3 regions of the Pseudoalteromonas sp. CO109Y genome follow, and region 1 is predicted to be linked to each of the others. Evidence: predicted binding sites of a transcription regulator. Region 1 holds the regulator's gene; each other region holds the start of a gene.
What was found. Region 1 encodes LexA, which represses DNA repair genes until DNA is damaged. Its sites were predicted from a motif close to TACTGTATNNNNATACAGTA; they were not measured.

Region 1 (5,691 bases):
GTGACGCGAGTTTTATTATCACCGACCCAGATGGCAATCCTATTTTGATTGACCAACACGTGTAGCTGGTTTTTTACGTTTAATTCGAACGTTTTGTAGTAACAAGAGAACTCCTGTAATACAAAATAGTACGCTGGTGGCTGAGAAGCTGATGAGTAGTGGATTGTTAAAGTTCTCACGCTCATCATAATCCATAATGTGTAGCATCCAGAAAAAGTCGAAAATGCGCCACAGGGTGCTGCGCACAGTTATAACTTTACCGGTTTGGCTATCTAAATATAAGGTTGTTGTTAACCAATCATCGAAGCTAATTTGCCAAACATTGGCTTTGTGACCGACTTCTCTAGGCCCTTTTGTTAATAACTGCGCTTGCGTTATTTTTGCGTCAATAAGCAGGTGAGCTTGCGCATTTTCAATGATTTGCGCTTTACTCGGTGCAGGCATTTTAGCACCTGTTCTGCCATCAAAAATAAACGTACCGCTAAAGGATGTAACTTCTATAATCGGGGTATTTAAAAAATGGCTATATTTAATACCCTCGATTTGCTCGAATTGCGCTGTTATTTTATCAATTGAAGCAGGGTAGTCCGACAATAAAAATGGGCTACTTAAACTGCGATTAGCCAGATGCTTACCATGCACTTTTTCAAGTGGTAATGAGCTCATTACCAGCCCACCTAAGAGCCAAAAAAAGATCTGCAAAGCAAGTAAGTAGCCAAGCCATTTATGCCCTTTACGAGCATACTTAAACAGGCGTTTTTTCATTATTACCCCGTTATTATTGTTATGTGGGCGCTATTTTAGGTTGTTTAGCTAGATTGCCAATGCGGCATAATGTCGCATTAACTGTATTCTAGATTTGGTATATATACAAAACTGAGTTAAAGTTTCAGTCGATATCAATAGAGGGTAAAAACGAGAGTATGTCGGAAATTCAATTTTTAAATGTAGATCTGGAGCTTGAGTCAAAGCACGATATAAGTGCGCTTGTTGCTGATTTGAAGAAAAACGCCATGGTTTTACATTATGACCAAGATGAATACCGCCAACTAGCACGTATTGAAGCAACCGCAGATATCAGCTCTCCAGATAAAGCAATTAACCAGCTTTGCGAGCTTATTGAGTCTTGCTCGCGCAATGCATTAAAACAGTGGTTATCGTGCTCAAAGCGTACATTTGATATAGGCTTTGAATCAGGTAATTCGCCTAAATGCTTTAACCAACCCCTGCATGCCGATACCTTGTTACGTATCTCTGCAATTGGCGCAGGGATTGAAATTACTATTTATCCTGTTGAAAAATAGCCAGAATTTATCGCTCTACAACAGCTGCGGTCATTCTTGATACGCAGCAAAGCTCTCCTGCGGCATTGGTAATTTTAATATCCCAAACAGAAGTTCGCTTACCTAAATGCAGCGGTCTCGCAGTTGCTGTTAACGTTCCTTTGCGTGACGCTTTCATGTGGTTGGCATTAATCTCTTGGCCAACAGCATAAAACTTATTGAAATCAACCACGAAATTGGCTGCATAGCTTGCCACTGTCTCTGCTAATACAACGTTTGCTCCGCCATGGACCATGCCCATAGGGTTATGATGCTCAGGAATAGCAGGCATGGTTGCCATTAAATAATCATCGCCAATTTCAGTTACCTCAATGCCCATAGTTTTCATTAAAGTGCCTTGACCGGTAATCCCTTGTTCCAGCTCTTTGCAAAGCTCTAACGTGATTGGTTGGTGCCAAATACTCATTGTGTTTCCTTAGCCTGCTAATTAAAGCTAATACCTTATGGCATCTTTCGGTGTGGTTCAATGTTAGTTTTGTAGCAATATGATGGGGTTAATTTAAATTTGCGATTTTCAAATAACTGTATATACTCACAGTTAAATGTACTGTATGGAAAACCAGTTGTATGCGCCCATTAACTAAACGCCAATCGCAAATTTTAGAACTAATTAAAGTCTTTATTAAAGATACAGGCATGCCACCTACGCGTGCTGAAATAGCTCAAACATTGGGTTTTAAAAGTGCCAACGCTGCTGAAGAACACCTAAAAGCACTGGCAAAAAAAGGCATGATCAAAATGAAGCCTGGGGCGAGTCGCGGTATTCAGTTAATTGAAGAAGATGAGCCAGAGCAACTAGGCTTACCTTTAATTGGCCGTGTTGCAGCCGGTGAACCTATTTTGGCGCAAGAGCATGTTGAAAGTCACTGCCAAGTTGATCCTTCATTATTTAAACCTGCTGCCGATTTCTTACTGCGTGTAAATGGTATGAGTATGAAAGACATTGGTATTATGGATGGCGATTTGCTTGCAGTACATAGAACACAAGTTGCTGAAAACGGGCAAGTAGTTGTAGCTCGAGTCGATGAAGATGTAACAGTTAAGCGTCTAGAAAAAGCGGGTCGCAAAGTACTTTTACACGCTGAGAACGAAGAGTTTTCGCCTATTGAGGTTGACCTTGAGCATGAGTCGTTCAACATCGAGGGGTTAGCGGTAGGTGTTATTCGTAACGCTGACTGGATGTAAACGTTCCCAATTTGGTGCATTAAATTGACTCAATTTGGTGCGCCACTGAAATTTTACTACTTAATTAGGATTTGTGAATCCTTACTCTTCATTTAAAGCCTTATATAGCGCAGTTTTCCTCTCTTTTTATATTTCGTTCTTACTCCTAAACATTAAATAAAGCGCTGATTATAGTTGTTATTTCTGCACCAAAATAAACATTTATTATCATTAAAACTTGCTTATTGGTCATTTTTTAACTAATTGGTTAATACACTGTATTAACACCTAATTAATAAAAAGACACAAAAATGTGCGAGGTGTTAGTCATGGGGTCGGTATCATAAGTGGGTCAAAATGATACGTAGTCGCTCTGAACAATAAGAAAAACGAATGGGCACCTTGTTGTATCGCCTTTTCGCTTTGCGTCTTGCAATAGCATCTAAAGGAGCCGTCACATGGGTAAACTGCGTTACGCCTTGTGGCTTATATTGTTTGCACTTCCTGAGCTTGCATTGGCAAATAGCCAATACAATATGCGTAAAGGGGTGACCGATATAAGTAATAATGTTTATGAGTTACACATGACGATATTTATTATCTGCTGTGTAATCGGCATCATCGTATTTGCGGTGATGTTTTGGGCTTTAATACACCACCGTAAATCCAAAGGGGCCAAGCCTGCCCAATTTCATGAAAGTACAAAAGTTGAAATACTTTGGACTGCCATTCCATTTGTCATCTTAATCGCCATGGCTGTGCCTGCCACAAAAACCTTAATTGCCATGGAAGATGCCTCTAAAGCCGATATCACCATTAAAGTGACTGGCTCACAATGGAAGTGGCATTACGAGTACATGGGCGAAGACATTGCTTATTACTCGATTCTATCTACACCTAAAGACCAAATAGACAACCAAGCAGAGAAAACTGAGCATTATTTGCTTGAAGTAGATAAACCGCTAGTACTTCCTATCAATAAAAAAGTTCGCTTTTTAATGACCTCAGACGATGTAATTCATTCATGGTGGGTGCCTGATTTTGCGGTTAAAAAGGACGCAAATCCTGGGTTTATCAATGAAGCGTGGACTCGTATTAACGAGCCAGGAGTATACCGTGGTCAATGTGCTGAGTTATGCGGTAAAGATCATGGCTTTATGCCTGTTGTGGTGAAAGCCTTACCTGAAGATGAATTTGCTAATTGGCTTGCAGATGCCAAGCAAGAAAAAGCCAATGCGGCCGCAGCAGATGCTGCTTTGCTTGATCAAACATTACCGAAAGAAGAGCTTATGGTCTTAGGTGAGCAAGTGTATATGGCAAGCTGTGCTGCATGTCACCAACCTACCGGTATGGGCCTACCAGGCGTTTTTCCAGCACTTAAAGGCAGCCCGATTGTATTAGGTGATGTAAAAGATCACATAGATATCGTGTTACACGGTAAGCCTGGCACAGCAATGCAAGCGTTTGATAAACAGCTTTCAATTAAGCAACTTGCTGCGGTTATTACTTATAAGCGAAACGCGTGGGGTAATGATACCGGCGATGTTATCCAACCGAGTCAAATTCAAGCCGCGATTGATGCAGCAGCGGAGGCGAACTAATGAGTAATGTTATTAACGAGCAAGCAACAGGGCATGCGCATCACGACCATCATCCAGCTAAAGGTTTTAAGCGTTGGCTTTACACTACCAACCATAAAGACATTGGTAGTTTATACCTGATTTTTTCACTCACCATGTTTTTAATTGGTGGAGCGATGGCAATGGTGATCCGCGCTGAACTGTTTCAGCCTGGATTACAGTTAGTTGATCCGCACTTTTTTAACCAAATGACTACCGTACATGGTTTGATCATGGTGTTTGGTGCCGTTATGCCCGCATTTACAGGGCTTGCAAACTGGATGGTACCTATGATGATAGGCGCACCTGATATGGCCTTACCACGTATGAATAACTGGAGCTTTTGGATTTTGCCATTTGCATTTTTAATCCTATTGGCTTCGTTACTTATGCCTGGTGGTGGTCCTGCGTTTGGTTGGACTTTCTACGCACCACTATCAACAACTTACAGCAACGATAACACTGCACTTTTTGTGTTTGCCGTACATATCATGGGTATCAGCTCAATTATGGGGGCGATTAACGTTATCGTGACTATCGTCAACCTAAGAGCGCCAGGTATGACGTGGATGAAGCTGCCGCTATTTGTTTGGACATGGTTAATCACTGCATTCTTGTTAATTGCTGTTATGCCAGTTCTAGCAGGGGCGGTCACTATGGTGTTGACCGATAAATACTTTGCAACCAGCTTTTTTGATGCAGCCGGTGGGGGCGACCCTGTGATGTTCCAGCACATTTTCTGGTTCTTCGGTCACCCTGAAGTGTACATCATGATTTTGCCGGCCTTTGGCATTATATCGACTATCGTACCGACCTTCTCGCGCAAAAAGCTATTTGGCTATGCGTCTATGGTGTATGCAACTTCATCGATTGCGCTGCTAAGTTTTATCGTTTGGGCACATCATATGTTTACCACTGGGATGCCTGTGGCTGGCGAGTTGTTCTTCATGTACGCCACCATGCTGATCTCAGTGCCAACGGGCGTTAAAGTGTTTAATTGGGTGGCCACCATGTGGCGAGGTTCGATTAGCTTCGAAATTCCGATGATGTTTGCCATCGCCTTTATTGTGTTATTCACCTTAGGTGGTTTCTCTGGCTTGATGCTTGCGATTACACCAGCAGATTTTCAGTATCACGATACCTATTTTGTGGTGGCTCACTTCCATTATGTGCTTGTGACGGGGGCTGTGTTCTCAATTATGGCGGGAGCCTATTATTGGCTACCGAAATGGACTGGCAACATGTACAACGAAACGCTGGCGAAATGGCATTTTTGGTTATCGCTAATCAGTGTCAACGTGTTGTTCTTCCCTATGCACTTTGTTGGCCTTGCTGGTATGCCGCGTCGTATTCCTGATTATGCTCTGCAATTCGCTGACTTTAACGCCATTATCAGTATTGGTGGTTTTGCATTTGGCTTATCGCAACTGTTGTTTGTATTGGTGGTATTTAAATGTGCTCGAGGTGGCGAAAAGGCACCTGCCAAAGTATGGGATGGAGCTGAAGGTTTAGAGTGGGAAGTCGATTCTCCAGCGCCTTATCACACCTTTGAAACACCGCCGGAG
Region 2 (5,691 bases), on a different contig from region 1:
TACGTTCGCGAAACAGATGGCACAGTTAAAGATCTTACGCCAGGTGAAGAAACCCGTGCAGGATTTGCAGGCTTCACAGAAGACGGTAAACACTTTTTTATAACCAGCAATCAGCGTGATGCTAAGTTTATGGACCTATATCGTGTTGATGCTAATAGCTATGAAGTAACGCCTGTTTATCAAAATACTATGGGGCTAGATGTCGGTGCGATCAGCCCTGACGGCCGCTTTATTGCTTTATCGAAAAACAATTCGAACAAAGACAGCGATGTTTTTATTCTCGATACGCGTAAAAAAACACTGAAACCAGAGCTCATTACCCGTCATGACGACGACGCTAAATATGGCCCAGAAACCTTCTCAAGAGACAGTAAATCATTATATTACTCAACCGATGCCAAAGGTGAATTTGCAGAGGTGTGGCGCTATGACTTAACGACCGGCGAGCACAGCCCTGCCCTCAAAGATGAGTGGGATGTGAGTTTTATTTACTTCTCTAAATCTGGCCGTTATCAAGTAAGCGGTGTTAATGCTGACGCAAGCACTAAAGTGTCGATAATTGATACCACAACAGGTAAAGGTATTGCCATGCCATCGCTGCCAGCTGGTAACTTACGTGGTGTGAACTTTTCAGCTGATGAAAAGACCATGGCATTTTATTTAAATTCAGATACCTCGCCAAGTAACCTATTTGTGTGGCAACTCGGTGAATCAAAAGCTAAACAATTAACCAACACATTAAGTGATGCCATTGATCAAAATGACTTGGTTGAAAGCACAATTGTGCGCTTTAAAAGCTTTGATGGTTTAGAGATCCCTGGGGTTTTATATAAGCCTAAGCAAGCTAATAGCAACAACAAAGTACCAGCTTTAGTTTGGGTGCACGGCGGTCCTGGCGGCCAAAGTCGCACAGGATATAGTGCAATGCAGCAGCATCTAGTCAATCATGGTTATGCCATTTTTGCAGTTAATAACCGTGGCAGCTCAGGCTATGGTAAAACCTTCTTCCATTTAGATGATAAAAAACACGGCACTGACGATTTACAAGATATTGTTTACGGTAAAAAACACCTACAAAGCCTAGATTGGGTTGATGCTGATAAAATTGGCATCATGGGGGGCAGCTATGGTGGCTTTATGACCGCCGCAGCACTTGCCTTTGAACCTGAAGAGTTCAAAGTAGGCATTAATATATTTGGTGTAACAAACTGGGTTAGAACCTTAAACTCGATTCCACCATGGTGGGAAAGCTTTAAAAAGGCACTGTATGATGAAATGGGCGACCCAGCGACAGATGGTGAACGTCACCGTGCCATTTCGCCACTATTTCATGCTAAAAACATCACCAAGCCATTAATGGTGATCCAAGGTGCTAACGACCCACGCGTTTTACAAGTTGAAAGCGATGAACTTGTTGCCGCTGTAAAGGCAAATGGTGTGCCTGTTGAATATGTATTATTCGATGATGAAGGCCATGGTTTTACTAAAAAAGAAAACCGCATAAAAGCCTCAAATGCATACCTTGAGTTTTTAAATACCTACTTAGATAAGTAGCAAAATTGCATAAAAAAGCCGGTATCTATACCGGCTTTTTTATGCAAAACACCTGTATAGAATCAAAATTCAGCAGTTTATACAGCACTGTATAAAACACTGTATAGCTTTAATGGTAAATTTTTCACCTTTTCCCCACCTTCAAATTAAAATCACAAATCACTGTTTTATAACAATTAAATTATTTTAATTAAAATAAAACTGAATCATTGGTTAAAAAATAGCAAAAAAGTACTTGCGCAAAAACACTGTATAAACTACTGTATACACATACTGTATAAACAACCAGTGAGTGAAAGTTATGTTACAGCCAATTACCTTAAGAACAGTTAAAAGCTACCAACAAGATAACGACAAAGCGTCTGTTAATTTAATTCAAATTGAAGACGAAATTTCAGCAACTTTTGAGCTATTAAAAGTATTGCATCATTACAATAGCCAAAATGCATGGACACTATTAATTGCTCCTGATCATGTTCCTAGTAAAGCCTTACTAGATTCATGTTCGATTGATACCAGCAAACTTCTTGTGATCAGACAAAAACATTTAGTTAATCTTGAGTATGTTCTTAGTTCAGCATTACATAACGGTAATTTTGCTGCTGTGATCACATGGACAGATATTGTAAACAATCATCAACTTGATTCGATGAACTTAAACCTTGAGCAGGCATCTGCTAAATTTTATTGTTTTACAAAAAGCGCTCAATTAAACAATTTAGTACCGCAGCCACAATAGGCTTGTTAAAATAACAATTTATAGTTTTAGGTAAGTTGTTATGACATCACTCACACACTCCCTTTGTCCTTGTGGCAGCGAATCGACTTACGAGCTTTGCTGCCAGCCTTTTCATACAGGTGCAAGCCAAGCTGATACCCCAGAGCAACTTATGCGTTCTCGTTTTAGTGCATACGCGCTAAAAGATGCAAAATATGTATTTAGTACTTATGCACAAAGCCAGCAAGCCGCGAACCCGGTTCGCGAAATTAAAGATTTTGCTAATAGCTGCCGTTTTACCAAACTAAGTGTTTTAGATACTGAACATAATGATCAAGAAGGTTTTGTAGAATTTAAAGCTAATTACTTTTACCAAAACTTGTATTGTGAGTTACACGAGAAGTCACGTTTTATTAAAGAAGATGGCCTTTGGCGTTACCTAGACGGTGATATAACGCCAGTTGCAGATATTAAAATTGGCCGTAACGACGAGTGCCCTTGTGGGAGCGGCAAAAAATATAAAAAGTGCCACGCTCTTTAATTATCATTAACCTGGTAAATCCAGTCTAAGGCTTGGGTAATCGTTGTTGGGAATACAGTTGCATGGCGTGCCTGAGGAATAACAAATAAATTTGTTGTAACCAGCGCGCCGCTTTGTTTAGTAATTTTAGCTGCTAATTGCCTTGCGCCCGACACCATTTTTTCACCTTCGCTTTCTTCAAGTTCGCCGATACCAATATACACTTTAGTTGCTTTACCTGCGGGTACGACATGCAAAGCTAAAAGGCTGTGCTGCTTAAACCACACTGAAGGACTGCCGATAATATAATTTGAAAAAAGCGAAGGCTCAGTGAATAAGGTATAAGCCGCAAATAAACCGCCAAGTGAGTTACCGACTAACGTACTTTTTTGGGTTGTTCTGAAGTCGGCCTCAATATAAGGCAATACAGTATGTTTTAGGTAGTTTAGATACTGACTTGCTACGCCAGTTTTACGCTGCCAATTTTTATCTTCAAATGGCGTATAGTCATAAATACGGCTATTAAGTCCAGATACACCTTTTTGATATCCTACTGCAACGATAATTACCTCTTCTATAGCCCCAGAATTCATCATAAAGCGACTAGCACCAGAGGTAATTGGCAAACTGTAGTTTGCATCTAACAGGTAAACAACTGGGTAGCGCTTCTGGTTTTGCTTTTGGTAGCTGCGTGGCAACATAATCGTAATGGGTATTGGTTTTCGGTATGTTTATCTTTAAGTAACACAGTATTAGTACGTGGCAAAGTAAACGGCTCAGCATGGCTTACATCGCTCACGCCCAAAACACTGATCACAAAAACGAGCAATATATAAGGCATAATTAATCCTTTAGCCACTTCTTAATTGGTAACAGCCACTCATCTTTTGGTTTATAAAATGCACCATGGGAGAGCCCTGTATTAATGCTTATTTCTTCGAACTTGGTTACGTCACTTCTATCAATTAAAAATTGGCAAGAGCCAACCTGATCTGAGCGCTCAAAGATAGAATACACCTTGCCATAAGCCTTAACTGATGTGTGATTTTTTATAAGGCCTGCACATCCTGCCAATATAATTAAGTTGATATGTGTACGTTTAAGTTCATTAGCTGCTAGGATCGACAATGCACCGCCCCGTGAAAAACCAACTAAACTAATGTTCGACTCGGCAACACCGGCACTGATCAATGCTTCAATATCTGCAGCGAGTTTCTTCGCAAACGCAAAAGGTTCAGTGTCTTTTGGCCTGTGATACGCAATTAAATGATAACTCTCATCTGCCAGTGCTTCTTTTACAGCCACAAAATCATAAACCCCAAAGGTTTTGTGAACAGGCTTAGGGTTTGTCCCTTCAACGATAAAACCATGTGAATAAAAAACGTAGTGACCATGCGGGTCAATCTCTGTTGGAAACTGGCTGTAAATAGTGCCAGCGCAAACAGGCAAAACCCAGCATGCACAGAGTAAAATTACGGTACGTATCACAAGCATTCCTTTAAAAAATCACATTACACCTAATAGAAGATAATAACACCTTAAAAAATAATATCTTAGCAAAAAACTAAACCCTACTCTCAGTAATTTTAATTAAATATCAAGTTACTAATCGCAAGCTGTATCACGATTTAAACTGCAAGTTTCAACTTGAGGTAAATTCATGGAATTTTATAGTTAAACTATAAAATTCCACATGACAACGCTGTCAATTATTTATAAAAAGGCGTATTGTAAAAAAGCAGTTAAAATAACTGCATGTTTTAGACGTCTAGACGTTGAAAAAATAAATTCTAAGGCGTAGTATGTTCGTAATCTGAGTTAGACTCACATTTTCCATGAGATTTTTTAAAGATGATTGATATAAAGCACCTAAAAACCATAGCGACCCTTAAAGAAACAGGCTCTTTGGTCAATACCGCCCGTGAGTTGTTTTTAACTCAATCGGCTTTATCGCATCAAATTAAAGATCTCGAGAATAAGTTAGATTGCCAGCTGTTCGAACGTAAAACACAGCCTGTGCGTTTTACTCCGCAAGGTATGCTACTTCTGGAGCTTGCTAATGAAGTATTACCTCGTGTTGAGGCAACAAAATGTCGGTTAAAAGAAAGCCTTAACCAGCCAATCTCAAATTTACGTTTAAGCGTTGAGTGTCATGCCTGCTTTCATTGGTTGCTCCCAACCATCAAAGAATTCAATAATTTTTGGCCTGATATTAAAATTGATTACGAGCGCGGCTTTAGTTACGACGCCATTCCAGATTTAATTAATGATGAATTAGACCTAGTGCTGACTTCTGATATTCGTGAACCCGATCAACTTGAGTATGCTCACTTATTTGATTTTAAATTAAAACTAATCGTTGCACCGGATCATGAGTTGGCAAAAAAAGCCTATGTCACCGCCCTTGATTTAAAAAACGAAACAATTATTTCGTACCCTATTCCCCGTGAGCGCCAAGACATCTTTAAACATTTTATTCAAAATGCACGCTTTGATGGCACGCTTAAAACGGTTGACCAAGGCTTATTGATATTTCAATTAGTGAGTGCAGGTATGGGGGTTGCAGCATTACCAGACTGGCTAGTCACCCCTTATGAAAGCCAAGGGCTCATTAAGTCTATTCCGTTAGGTGCACTAGGCCTTACTCGCCCTATGTATTTAGCAATGAAAAAGAATATGAAAGATAACCCAGTTTATCGCCACTTTTTAAATACATGTAAGCAAAATAACGGTCGCTAAAGCAATGCAAAATAACTAACATAGCTGCATCTGTTAAAGACAATAGTGTTGATACATGTTTGAAATTAAAAAGATCATTGGCTCATTATTAATGCCCCTGCCATTGCTCGGGCTGCTTACTTTAGTGATGGTATTTTTAGCCATTACACATAAACGCAAA
Region 3 (5,691 bases), on a different contig from region 1:
TTTAATTGCCGTGTTATTTGGTTTATCAAAGGTTATTTTTGGTGGTGGCCGCAAACTTGGTTTAAGCCCTGGTAACAGTTGGTCATTGGCGATTGCGTCAATTCAAAAGCGTGCCAATGTGAATGCGGTACAATTAATTAGCTTTGCTTTGGCCATAAAACTATTACTGTTTTTAATTGTACTTAAGAACGACATGATTTCGGATTGGCAGTCTCAGCTTCCTGAAAATGCCCCTAATTCATTTTTAGTGAACATTACTGAGCAAGAGTTAGAGCCTATAACTAGCTTCTTAGCGCAAAACGATATGCCAACGTCTGATTTCTATCCGGTTGTGCGTGGCCGTGTAAACGCTGTTAATGGCGAGTTGGTTGCCCGCGAAGTATCGCAAGAAGACAACGAAAAGAAAGATGAAGAAGCCCGCTCTGGTATTGGCCGTGAGTTAAACCTAACTTGGCGTAAAGACTTACCAAATCAAAACGAACTTATCGACGGTACATGGTTTAGTGAAGACTCAGTAGCCGAGGCATCGTTAGAAGAGTCGATGCTTGAACGTCTTGATGTACAAATTGGCGATACGCTTACTTTCTTAATTGGTGCACAATCATTCGATGCAAAAATTACCAGTGTACGTAAGGTTAATTGGACCACACTTAAACCTAACTTCTTTATTATTTTAAGCCCTGATGTGCTTGCGAGTTTTCCTGCTACTTATATTTCATCAGTGAATGTAAAAGCAGAGAAAAAACGAGAGTTTAATGAGCTAATGCGTCAATACCCCACGGTTAACGTGATAGATGTTGAGAGTTTCATTAAACAAATTCGTTCAACCATAGAGCAAGTATCGTTAGCGATTGGCTTTGTACTAGCGATTGTGGTTGCCTGTGGCGCTTTAGTACTTATTTCGCAAGTGCAAGCAAGTTTAGGCGAGCGAATGCAAGAGATTGTCATTTTGCGAACTTTAGGTGCGAAAGGGCGCTTAATTAAAAATGCCACCTTATATGAGTTTTTACTATTAGGCGTTACTGCAGGTTTAGTCGCTGCCATTGTCAGTGACATCGCTCTGTTAATAGTGCAAAAACAAATGTTCGATTTAGCAGGTAAGTTCCACCCTCATATTTGGGTGATTGGCCCAGCAGTCGGTGGCTTATTCGTGGCATGTTTGGGCTATTTGATGATAGCCCGCACAATGCGAAAAAATACCCAAGGCTTATTACGCTCACTCGCGTAAAAGTCTCTTGAAGGTTGGCTATAAAATGCTCGCAATTGCGGGCATTTTTTATGAATTGCAATTGGTTACTGGTAATTTATACAGTGCTCTGGCATTATTAACCGCAGATAATAATGATAATAGACGGATCAGTTAGTTGGCGATTATTTTAGGGATTGATCCTGGTTCACGGTTAACAGGGTACGGCGTGATTGCTCACCAAGGTGCTAAGTTCACTTATTTAGGTAGTGGCTGCATTAAATTGGCTGATCACGATTTTCCGGTACGCTTAAAAATGATTTACCAAGGGATCAGTCAATTGGTAGAGCAATTCTCACCAGACAGTTTTGCTATCGAAAAAGTGTTTATGGCACACAACCCAGACTCAGCGCTTAAGCTCGGTCAAGCACGTGGCGCTGCTATCGTTGGCGCTTCAATGGCAGAGCTGCCAGTTTATGAATATTCAGCTAGGCAAATTAAGCAGGCCGTTGTAGGTAATGGCGGAGCCGATAAGTCTCAAGTACAGCATATGGTTAAAAACATTTTAAAGCTGCCTGGTACCCCTCAAGCCGATGCCGCAGATGCCTTAGCAATTGCTATTTGTCATGCACATTCAGAACAAAATTTAATAAAACTTGCGGGCAGTGCGAGCAAAACCGTAAGAGGACGATTAAGGAAGTAATATGATTGGTCGATTAAATGGCTTACTAGTAGAAAAACAGCCGCCAGAAATTCTTATTGAAGTAAGTGGTGTAGGCTACGAAGTGCAAATGCCGATGACCTGCTTTTATGATTTACCTGCAGTGGGTGAGCAAGCGATTATTTATACCCATTTTGTGGTACGTGAAGATGCCCAGCTATTATTTGGCTTTAACAACAAAACCGAACGCGCTTTATTTAGAGAGCTTTTAAAAGCCAATGGTGTAGGGCCAAAACTTGGTCTTGCTATTTTATCGGGTATGTCGGCGCAGCAATTTGTAAGTTGTGTTAATAATGAAGATGCAACAACACTGGTTAAACTGCCGGGTGTTGGTAAAAAAACGGCTGAGCGTTTAGTGCTCGAAATGAAAGATAGACTCAAAGATTGGGGTAATGACTTATTTACACCATTTAGCGATAATGCCGTCATTGAGCCATCAAGTGATGATAGCCTAGTGGCAAATAATGCTGCAGATGATGCAGTATCAGCATTAGTGGCATTAGGCTATAAGCTACCGCAAGCACAAAAGGCGGTTAAAACAGTGAACAAACCAGATATGACGACCGAGGTTCTAATTAAAGAAGCTCTAAAATCAATGTTGTGAGTAAACCATGATTGAAGCAGATCGCTTAATAGATGCGAGTGAACAAAGTAACGAAGACAGTGTTGATCGTGCCATACGACCAAAGCTGTTAACCGATTACACAGGCCAGCCGCATGTTAAGCAACAAATGGAAATTTTTATCGAGGCAGCTCGCCACCGTGGCGAAGCGCTGGATCACTTATTAATATTTGGTCCACCGGGCCTTGGTAAAACCACACTTGCAAATATTGTTGCCAACGAGCTTAACGTTAATATTAAAACAACATCAGGGCCAGTACTCGAAAAAGCAGGCGATTTAGCCGCACTTTTAACGAACCTTGAAGAAGGCGACGTACTGTTTATTGACGAAATACATCGCTTGAGCCCGCAAGTCGAAGAGATTTTGTATCCCGCAATGGAAGATTATCAGCTGGATATAATGATAGGTGAGGGCCCCGCAGCACGCTCTATCAAGCTTGATTTGCCGCCATTTACTTTAATTGGTGCAACAACTCGTGCTGGCTCACTCACTTCACCACTTAGAGACCGTTTTGGTATTGTTCAGCGATTAGAGTTTTATTCTGTTGAAGACTTATCAAAAATTGTTGCCCGCTCAGCAAGCTTTTTAGACTTAACCATGTGTGATGAAGGCGCAACCGAAATCGCCAAGCGTTCACGCGGTACACCGCGCATAGCAAACCGTTTATTACGCCGCGTTCGTGATTACACCCAAGTGAAATCAGACGGTAAAGTAAATGCTACAGTTGCAGAGCAAGCCCTCGATATGATTGATGTCGATAAAAGCGGTTTTGACTACATGGATAGAAAATACTTGCTAGCTATTATCGAAAAATTTATGGGCGGCCCCGTTGGCCTTGATAACCTAGCGGCTGCAATTGGCGAAGAAAAAGAAACCATTGAAGATGTCATAGAGCCGTTTTTAATTCAACAAGGCTTTATTCAGCGTACCCCCCGCGGACGACTTGTTTCAGACATCGCTTACCTGCACTTTGGGCTAACGCCAGAGAAATAACTAAAACCCCGCGGTTAGTTAGAAGCTTTAAGCTATAAGTATCAAGCAGCTTGGAAGGGCTGTTTTTTATCGAGATAAATTGCTTGTATCCAACGGGTATGTAGATTTTTACCGCTTACCGCTTACCGCTTACCGCTTACCGCTTACCGCTTACCGCTTACCGCTTACCGCTTACCACAAACCACTAACCAGTGGGTTGTTGTCTCATTTTAACATCTGTAATTCACATGCTGTTAAGTTATCGGTAGGTATTCTCATTGGCGTTTGTGTAGGCAAAAAAAAGCCCGCATAAGGATGCGGGCAAACAACAAGTTGAAGGAAGTAATCCAGGGAACTACGGTCTACTTGAATAAGGTTTTATCCCGATTTAAGTGAACCTAGAGCAATACGAAACTTCATATTGCTAAAAACGGAGCTTGATGAAAGAAACTTTCATGAGGTTGCTAGCTCGGTATAGGTAAATAATACGCAATGATGGATTTTTCTTCAAACTAGAAAAATTTTATTTTCAGATAAAAAAAACTAATGTGAGCTAAAAATTGAATTGTTTTCTTTTTGTTCACTTTGTAACTATTTTGTTTTTAACCTTCTGAATAAAAGGGTTTTTATAATTTTTGTGATCTTTATTCAGGATTAGTTTAAGTATTCTGTAGTAGATTTGCAAAAGTGCTTTTGGGTGTTTATGCGTAATTTATGAATAAACGTCGTGTTTTTGGCTGTTTTGGTTGCTTTTGAGAGCTATTCTAGTGACTTATTATTAAGGTGAAAATATGCGTAAATGTGTTGATAAAACCTAATATGGCTAAAAAATAACTAAGCAAATTGCTTTTTACCGTTATTTGCCGCTAATTCACAGCAAGAGCGTTGTCAGTTTATAACTGACTAGATACACTAGATGTAACTTTTGGCCACCTTTGTGGTCAATAAATGCAAGTGTAAAAAATATAACAAATTACATAGAAATCTATTTTAGGAGTTTAACGTGGGATCAGGGCTTAACTTTTTAGATCTTATTCTAGAAGCCAGTGTACTTGTCCAGCTAGTAATGTTGGCATTAGTCGGTATGTCGGTAATGTCATGGGCAATTATTTTTCAACGTAAAAAAGCGATTTCTGATGCACTTAATGGCGCTAAGCGTTTTGAGCAAAAGTTTTGGTCAGGTATTGATTTAAGTAAATTATATAACGAAGTATCTGCTCGTCCTGGTGGTGCATCAGGTGTTGAAGCATTATTCGTTGCAGGATTTAAAGAGTTTGCACGTCATAAGAAAAATACATTTCAAAGTGCAGGCATCGTAATGGAAGGCACACATCGTTCAATGCGAGTTGCGCTATCGCGCGAAGTTGAAAAGCTTGAGTCTAGTTTATCGTTTTTAGCAACAGTGGGTTCAATTAGTCCTTACATCGGTCTGTTTGGTACGGTATGGGGTATCATGAACGCATTCATCGCGTTAGGTGAAGTTAAACAAGCAACGCTACAAATGGTAGCGCCAGGTATCGCCGAAGCGCTGATTGCAACTGCAATGGGCTTATTTGCTGCAATCCCTGCTGTAATTGCTTACAACCGTTTTGCTAATAAAGTAGAAAAGCTTGAAGGTAATTACATTAACTTCATGGAAGAATTCGCCAATATTTTACACCGCCAAGCAGCTGCGCAAATAGAGGCTAAAGCGAATGTATCAGCGTAAGAAACGTCGCCCTGTAGGTGAAATAAACGTAGTACCTTACATTGATGTAATGTTGGTACTACTAATTATATTTATGGCAACTGCGCCACTTATTACCCATGGTGTAAAAGTGGATTTGCCGAAAATGGAAGAATCGGATTTAGTTGATACCAAAGATACACCGCCTATCATTGCGTCAATTGATGCTGAAGGTAAGTACTATGTAAGTATTGGTACTGACCCAGAAGCACCAATGGAAGCGCTGGATGTTGCGGCGGTAATTAAACTTCAACTGCAAAAAAATCCAGATACACCTGTGATGATTAAAGGTTCTGGCCGTGTTTCTTATCAAGAAGTACTGCTGCTTATGGACTTTTTGAAAAATGCTGGTGTGCCTTCAGTGGGTCTTATGACCGAATCATTCGAGGGGACGAAAGGCTAGTATGGGTGCATCAGTAGTAAAATCGGTTCTTTTGCACCTTGCAATAGCAGGTTTATTAGT

Region 2: the regulator LexA is predicted to act here: its motif matches at 1,813-1,832, upstream of EXT43_RS12035 (SulA-like leucine-rich domain-containing protein).
Region 3: the regulator LexA is predicted to act here: its motif matches at 1,295-1,314, upstream of ruvC (crossover junction endodeoxyribonuclease RuvC).

The regions. Positions count from the first base shown of each region.
Region 1 is NZ_SGPD01000038.1:217,562-223,252, forward strand. Features, by position in the region: gene EXT43_RS15660 (VOC family protein) at 1-65, shown strand, start outside; gene EXT43_RS15665 (hypothetical protein) at 40-765, opposite strand; gene EXT43_RS15670 (hypothetical protein) at 924-1,304, shown strand; gene EXT43_RS15675 (hotdog fold thioesterase) at 1,312-1,749, opposite strand; gene lexA (transcriptional repressor LexA) at 1,911-2,528, shown strand; gene coxB (cytochrome c oxidase subunit II) at 2,966-4,108, shown strand; gene ctaD (cytochrome c oxidase subunit I) at 4,108-5,691, shown strand, end outside.
Region 2 is NZ_SGPD01000030.1:22,710-28,400, reverse strand. Features, by position in the region: gene EXT43_RS12040 (S9 family peptidase) at 1-1,554, shown strand, start outside; gene EXT43_RS12035 (SulA-like leucine-rich domain-containing protein) at 1,856-2,293, shown strand; gene EXT43_RS12030 (YchJ family protein) at 2,334-2,813, shown strand; gene EXT43_RS12025 (alpha/beta hydrolase-fold protein) at 2,810-3,493, opposite strand; gene EXT43_RS12020 (alpha/beta hydrolase) at 3,636-4,280, opposite strand; gene EXT43_RS12015 (LysR substrate-binding domain-containing protein) at 4,644-5,531, shown strand; gene EXT43_RS12010 (YdcF family protein) at 5,587-5,691, shown strand, end outside.
Region 3 is NZ_SGPD01000010.1:83,905-89,595, forward strand. Features, by position in the region: gene EXT43_RS02785 (FtsX-like permease family protein) at 1-1,228, shown strand, start outside; gene ruvC (crossover junction endodeoxyribonuclease RuvC) at 1,365-1,889, shown strand; gene ruvA (Holliday junction branch migration protein RuvA) at 1,891-2,511, shown strand; gene ruvB (Holliday junction branch migration DNA helicase RuvB) at 2,519-3,523, shown strand; gene tolQ (protein TolQ) at 4,506-5,210, shown strand; gene tolR (protein TolR) at 5,197-5,631, shown strand; gene tolA (cell envelope integrity protein TolA) at 5,633-5,691, shown strand, end outside.